Regions from separate parts of the Bradyrhizobium sp. WYCCWR 13022 genome, predicted to be linked through region 1. Evidence: predicted binding sites of a transcription regulator. Region 1 holds the regulator's gene; each other region holds the start of a gene.

Evidence for each region. Region 1 encodes LexA, which represses DNA repair genes until DNA is damaged. Its sites were predicted from a motif close to TGTTCNNNNTGTGTTCNG; they were not measured.
Region 2: QY049_RS35925 (DUF3072 domain-containing protein) is a predicted target of LexA. The motif match lies at 829-846, and genes of this name have one in related genera.
Region 3: QY049_RS36435 (PA0069 family radical SAM protein) is a predicted target of LexA. The motif match lies at 1,007-1,024, and genes of this name have one in related genera.

The regions. Positions count from the first base shown of each region.
Region 1 is NZ_JAUIZJ010000002.1:92,121-94,382, reverse strand. It holds gene glp (gephyrin-like molybdotransferase Glp) at 1-241, shown strand, start outside; gene lexA (transcriptional repressor LexA) at 418-1,119, shown strand; gene QY049_RS01385 (hypothetical protein) at 1,303-1,506, shown strand; gene QY049_RS01380 (hypothetical protein) at 1,700-2,134, shown strand; gene QY049_RS01375 (ComEC/Rec2 family competence protein) at 2,145-2,262, opposite strand, start outside.
Region 2 is NZ_JAUIZJ010000043.1:40,672-42,933, forward strand. It holds gene QY049_RS35905 (hypothetical protein) at 1-16, shown strand, start outside; gene QY049_RS35910 (hypothetical protein) at 79-276, opposite strand; gene QY049_RS35915 (hypothetical protein) at 312-521, opposite strand; gene QY049_RS35920 (hypothetical protein) at 555-767, opposite strand; gene QY049_RS35925 (DUF3072 domain-containing protein) at 883-1,077, shown strand; gene QY049_RS35930 (DUF6496 domain-containing protein) at 1,175-1,444, shown strand; gene QY049_RS35935 (hypothetical protein) at 1,457-1,819, opposite strand; gene QY049_RS35940 (Do family serine endopeptidase) at 2,096-2,262, opposite strand, start outside.
Region 3 is NZ_JAUIZJ010000043.1:163,451-165,712, reverse strand. It holds gene QY049_RS36440 (phosphoketolase) at 1-835, opposite strand, end outside; gene QY049_RS36435 (PA0069 family radical SAM protein) at 1,046-2,221, shown strand.

The DNA of each region.
Region 1 (2,262 bases):
TCATCGCCGCGAACGCGCCGTGCTCGGCCGCGACGTCGGCGCCAATGACCAGCGCGAGGATTATCTGCGTGCGCGTCTCGACGAGCGTGACGACGGCACGCTCGTCGCCCTTCCCGTCAATCACCAGGACTCCTCGCTGCTTGCGAATCTCGCTGCGGCACAGGCACTTCTCGTGCGTCCGCCATTCGCACCGAAGGCCGAAGCGGGAGCGCCCTGCGAGGTGTTGCGACTGCCCGCCTGAGCGCATCGTTCGCAACCGTTCCGCGAACTTTGCCGCGTTCACGGTAAATTAAGCAGTTGCGGAACATGTATCGAACATATAGTGTCCGTTCATGATTTGTTTCGAGCATGTAGCGGCTTATTGCTGAATTCAGCGTCTCGGAATCGAACGACATCGTCAGGGGGATTTTGGTCGAGATGTTAACGCGCAAACAATACGAGCTCCTGCGGTTCATCAGCGAGCGGCTGAAGGAAAGCGGCGTGCCGCCCTCCTTCGACGAGATGAAGGACGCGCTCGATCTGCGCTCGAAGTCGGGCATCCACCGCCTGATCACGGCGCTCGAGGAGCGTGGCTTCATCCGCCGCCTGCCCAACCGGGCCCGCGCCATCGAGGTGATCAAGCTGCCGGAGCTCCAAGCCGCCGCCGGTAGCCGCCGCGGCTTCACGCCAAGCGTCATCGAAGGCAATCTCGGCAAGGTGCGCACGACATCGAGCCCGCCCGCCGACGAGGGCGAGCGTCCGGTCGCGGTGCCCGTCATGGGCCGGATCGCAGCCGGCACGCCCATCGAGGCGCTGCAGACCCGCAGCCACACCATCAGCGTCCCCCCTGACATGCTGGGCGCTGGCGAGCACTACGCGCTCGAAGTGCGCGGCGATTCCATGGTCGACGCCGGCATTCTCGACGGCGACATGGCGCTGATCCAGCGCAACGAGAGCTGCGACACCGGCGATATCGTGGTCGCGCTGATCGACGACGAGGAAGCCACCTTGAAGCGCTTCCGCCGCCGCGGCGCCTCGATCGCGCTGGAGCCGGCCAACGCGGCCTACGAGGTCCGCATCCTCCCGCCCAACCGGGTCAAGATCCAGGGCAAGCTGATCGGACTGTATCGGAAGTACTGAGCGCCGGACGACCTGAGCGCTCACGCGCAATCAACGATCGGAGCGGACGATTGTCCGCTCCGGCCGGATGGTCTTTCTGGTTTTGCACAGATTATCCGGCCCCCTCTCCAGCACTACATCCTCGGCACGCCGCGACGAAGCACGCATCGCTTCATAAGCCTCCAGGCGACCGAGGAGACAACCATGCGCAAGATCTTCCTGAGCACCGTCACGATGGCGCTGATTGCAGCATCGGCGTCACAAGCCCTCGCTGCGCAGCCGCAACATCGCGCCCGCAAGGCACCGCAGGCGACGAGCGCGCAATTGCGTGATGCGCATAATACCGTCGAGCAATCCTCGCGGCCGGCCTGGCCATATTCGGGCTGGTCGGCACCGGCCGGACGCTGACGGCGACGGTCGCCGAATGCACGGAAGCAGGCTTTGTTCCTAGCGGTTCGGGAAAGATATTGTGATTGCGGCTTGCGTATCCGGGCCGCAGATTTGCCTACAACCGAGCGGAGTCTTGCAGGCTTCCACTCTGATAGAGGCCTGCGCCTCCAGGCCAGAGGCGCGGGTTACTATCCCTGATGAGGAGCACCCGATGTGTGACTATAGCCTGCATGCCGTCGCGACACGTCCCGCAGAAGTCGGCGAGACGATCGTCACGACAACATTTCGCGGTACCTCGACGCGCGGCTTCGCCTCCGAAGCCGACATGTCGGTCGCGGTCTGCCTGCTGCCGGGAACGGAGCTCGCGTTCGCCGACAACGTCCGTTACGATAACAGGTGGATCTGGACGCGCACCGTCAACTCGCGCGTCGGCAAGTTCGGCAAGGTCGATCCGCACATTCCCGATCGTCATCACGATGCGATCGAATTCCCCGATGGCAAATACGTGCTGGTGACGCAGCTCGTCGAAGGTCAGCGCGCAACCGTGCTGCAACTGCCCGTGACCCAGCCGCTCGGCGAGCGCGAGCAGAAGCCGCAAGGGATCGCTGACAGCCGCACCACGACGCCGCGGCTGCCGATCGGCTGAAAGGTCGATCTTACTCCTCAGCCTGAAGGTCGGCCTCCGACGGTGTTACGTCCCGGGAGCGTGGAGCTACCGACCTTGGCATGAGGGTCTGCTCGAAGTCTCCATCGCCGGTCGCCGCCGGCGACCAG
Region 2 (2,262 bases), on a different contig from region 1:
CGGAATGAGCAAGTAAGCTCGCGCTCGCAGTAACAGGAAGCCCCGCGACGACGCGGGGCTTCTTTCCCTCACCACCACCTACATGGCGGTCGGTGCGCGGGTCAGAGCGTCTCGCCTGGCCCGCTCCAAATCCTCGAGAGAGCAATGATCCTCGCGCGCGACGGCACGCAATCTCACGGCAACGCGTTCGCGCGTCGTCGTGTCCCACGGGGGTGTGCCTGCGCGGACATCGTCGAGCACCGCCTCCAGCAGAACAGTGATTTCGGCATCCGGCATTGACGGGCTCCGGCGTGTCGTGTTGCGCCACCGCTCTAGCTGCGTCTGATGTCGGTGACGTCAAGGCGGTGACTTGCGGAGCTTGCCTTCACGAGATGGTCGAGCTGTGCCCGCTTGCGTACAATCAGGAGCTGGGCTGCGGCATCGTCGAGCCCCTCTCGCTGCAACTGCCTGATGGCGGAGCCCAATTCGAGGATCTCGGCGCGCAGCTTCAGAATCCGGTAGGCGTCCGGGTCTTCTTCCACCGTCTGCCTCCATACGCCAGCTACGTGGTTGTCTCAGCAGCGCGTCGTCGGTCTGCTTACGCCTTTCAACGGACGGAGGCGCATCCGGTCGCGGATGTCGGGCAGCACCTCGCCGCCGCCAGCGGCCTTCCATTCGCCGATCAGGAGATTGATTTTCCGGCGCAGCTCCATCTGCGCCTGGGCCCGTTCGGTGCAGTCGCGGTCGCGATTGACGAAATCGCGCACGGACGCCTCGACATCGGCCATCTCGAGCCTCAAGGCGCTGATTTTACGTCGAATTTCATTAATTCTGTTGTCCATGGCTTGTTAGAACAAAATAAGAACATATAGTCAAGCCATGAAATCGCGAGGGAGAGCGGACATGCAGGTTCAGGGTAAATACGATGCCAAGGTTTTTCTCATGGAGCAGATGACCCGGGCGCAGGGGCTGCGGCTGAAGCGGCTGAGCGAAGAGGCCTACCAGCCTGCGCAATATGATCGCGGTCTGTCCTCTGCCGAAGCCGCGCGCCGGATCCAGGTGCTCGAGGCCGAGATCGAACTCGCAAACTCGTTCTAAGACGCGCCGGCCGGTGCTTTGCTGAGGCGCGCAGCCGCGCATTTGGAACGTAGCGTCAGCACTGCTGTTTCTCTTCGAGAGCCAACGGAGAGAATCGATGGCACGCAAGGCGAAGAAGCGCCGTTACTCACGCAGCGCCAGCAGTGATGTCGAGCGCGAGATGCGGCGCTACAAGAAGGGCACTGCGAAGAGCGGCCCCGGCGGTCGCGGCGGACGCGTGAAGAGCCGCAAGCAGGCGATCGCGATCGGCCTGTCGGAGGCGCGCGCGAAGGGCAAGAAGGTGCCGAAGAGGGCGACTAAGCGAAAAACGTCCAAAAAGAAGAAGACGAGCAGGAAGAGTTCGAAGCGCAAGTCCGCCACGCGGTGACGCCGAGCGGCGTCAGATCATGCTGCCGGGCATGAAGCAGCGGATCGAAACGCCGAACACCGTCTTGACCGGCCAGACCATGGTGCGGCCTGCGCGGTTCGGTTCGGTGATCACGGCTGCGTCGGGCACCTCGATCCACTCTCCATCGAGACGGACCCGGTAATGCCCGTTGAGCGAGTCCCAATCGGGATCGGCAACGGCAACACCATCGGCATCGGAGCAGCACGGGCCGATCTGGCTGCGCAGGCTGTCGAACCACGGTTTGAGCGGCGAGTCGGCGAAACGACCGTCATCGCGCCCCATGACGCTTCCGGCCGACAGCACCAGCGGCGCCGCGAGCAGCGCAAGCTTCAGCGAGAGCTTCAATCGATCCATGTCGGCACCGATCAAATGCGAACCACCGGCCGGGTCCACAAGGCAGCCGGGCGTCCGAAGTTCCACTCCTGCAATCCACCTCGGGTGGCTTCATTGCCGCCGAAGCACAACACACTAGTCGGAAGTCTGACGAGCGAACGCGGCTTTTTCGGACGAACCGGTCATCATTCCTGCCGTTAACGAGAATGTTATCGGTCGCCTGTGGGTATGTCGCTCGTGCGCATGAAAAAGGCGGCCCGCAGGCCGCCTTTTGAATTTGCCGTCACGGCCACGAGATCAGGCGAGCGGCACCGCGACGAAGCGGGTCGCATCCGCGTTCTTCACCTGCAGCAACACGCTGTTCTTGCCTGACGATTTGGCCTGCGCCAGTTCGGAACGAACGTCGCCGACATTGGCAACGGTCTTGCCCCCGACATTGAGAATGACGTCACCGGTCTGGATGC
Region 3 (2,262 bases), on a different contig from region 1:
GCCGCGCGACGCTGGTTCGGCCGTCTCGGGCGTGCTGCTGGATCGAGTGGATGCTGGCGACCGCGACGTCGAGCGCATCCGCCATGGCCTGGTGCATCAGCTTCGGATCGTCGCCCTCTACGAACAGCGGCTCGTGGCCGAATCCGCGGAACAGATCGCGGATCTCGCTGTCGGGCATCCGCCCGAGCACGGTCGGATTTGCGATCTTGTAGCCGTTGAGGTGCAGGATCGGCAGCACTGCGCCGTCATGCGCGGGATTGAGGAACTTGTTGGAGTGCCAGGACGCCGCCAGCGGGCCGGTCTCGGCCTCGCCGTCGCCGACGACGCAGGCGACGATCAAGTCAGGGTTGTCGAACGCCGCGCCATAGGCGTGCACCAGCGCATAGCCGAGTTCGCCGCCTTCGTGGATCGAGCCAGGCGTCTCCGGCGCCGCGTGGCTCGGGATGCCGCCGGGAAAGGAGAACTGCCTGAACAGTTTCCGCAATCCATCCGCGCTGCGCCCGATGTCAGGATAGATCTCGCTGTAGCTGCCTTCGAGATAGGTGTTGGCCACCATGCCCGGACCGCCATGACCGGGACCGCAGACATAGAGCACGCTGAAATCAAGCGCGCGGATGACGCGGTTGAGGTGCGCGTAGATGAAATTCAGTCCCGGCGTCGTGCCCCAATGGCCGAGCAGACGCGGCTTGATGTGCTCGGGTCGCAAGGGCTCGCGCAGCAGCGGATTGTCCAGGAGATAGATCTGCCCGACGGAGAGGTAGTTCGCCGCGCGCCAGTAGCGATCCAGGAGATCGAGGTCGCTGCTTGCAGCGGACGATTGTCGTTGAAATGTCATGATCCTGCCGACCTTCAGCGGAGATCGTCACCAACCGGGTTCCGGCGAGATCGATCCTTCCGCGGCATCAAACGGGATCGAGATGACCCGGTGTTGCGTGAGGTCAAAAGCCGGCGCGCGAAGTTTGGGCAGGTCTACTGTGCATGGGGTTGTTTTCGCGTTTTCGATTCTTGTTCTTGATTTGTTCCCTTCCCATGCTATCTTGATGGCATGAGTCCAGCTTCTTCTTCTGCTCTCAAGCACCCGCCGGTCACGGCGCCCTCCGAGCCGGCGGGTGCGCCTTCCGATTTCCCCGCGGATTTTCCAGAACTTGGCGTCGCCATCGACCGAGCGCGCCGGCGCGGGCGTGGCGCACAGTCCAACGCCAGCGGCCGCTTCGAGGCCGAGGCGCGCGTCGCTTTCGATGACGGCTGGCAGAGCCTGGAAGAGCTGCCGCCGTTCAAGACCGTTGTCGGCGTCGACACCTCGCGCAAGGTGATCACCCGAAACGATTCCCCCGACATCGGCTTTGACCGCTCGATCAATCCCTACCGCGGCTGCGAGCACGGCTGCGTCTATTGCTTCGCGCGGCCGACGCATGCCTATCTCGGCCTGTCGCCTGGGCTCGACTTCGAGTCGAAGCTGTTCGCCAAGCCCGAGGCGCCTGGTCTGCTCGAGAAGGAACTCGCGGCTTCTGGCTACGAGCCGCGGATGATCGCGATCGGCACCAACACCGATCCCTATCAGCCGATCGAGCGCGAGCGCAAAATCATGCGCGGCATTCTCGAAGTGCTGGAGCGCACCGGCCATCCCGTCGGTATCGTCACCAAGTCCGCGCTGGTCACGCGCGACATCGACATTCTCGCCAGCATGGCCGAGCGCAATCTCGCCAAGGTCGCGATTTCGGTCACCTCGCTCGACCCGAAGCTCGCACGTACCATGGAGCCGCGCGCCTCGACGCCGCCGAAGCGGCTGGAGGCGCTGAAGCAACTCTCGGAGGCCGGAATCCCCACCACCGTGATGGTGGCGCCCGTGATCCCTGCGCTGAACGATTCCGAGATCGAGCGCATCCTCGACGCGGCCGCGCATGCCGGCGTCAAGGAAGCCTCCTACGTGCTGCTGCGGCTGCCGCTCGAGGTACGCGACCTCTTCCGCGAATGGCTGATGGCGAACTATCCGGACCGCTATCGCCACGTCTTCACCCTGATCCGCGACATGCGCGGCGGCCGCGACTACGATTCGAAATGGGGCGAGCGGATGAAGGGCACGGGACCGATGGCCTGGACCATCGGCCGGCGCTTCGAGATCGCCTGCGACCGGCTCGGTCTCAACAAGCGCCGCTGGAAGCTGACGACGGATCATTTTGCGCGGCCGAAGCAGAACGGCGAGCAGCTCAGCCTGTTCTGAGGCGCGGGCGTGGAGGCCGTCCGAGAATAACGGGAATTGCG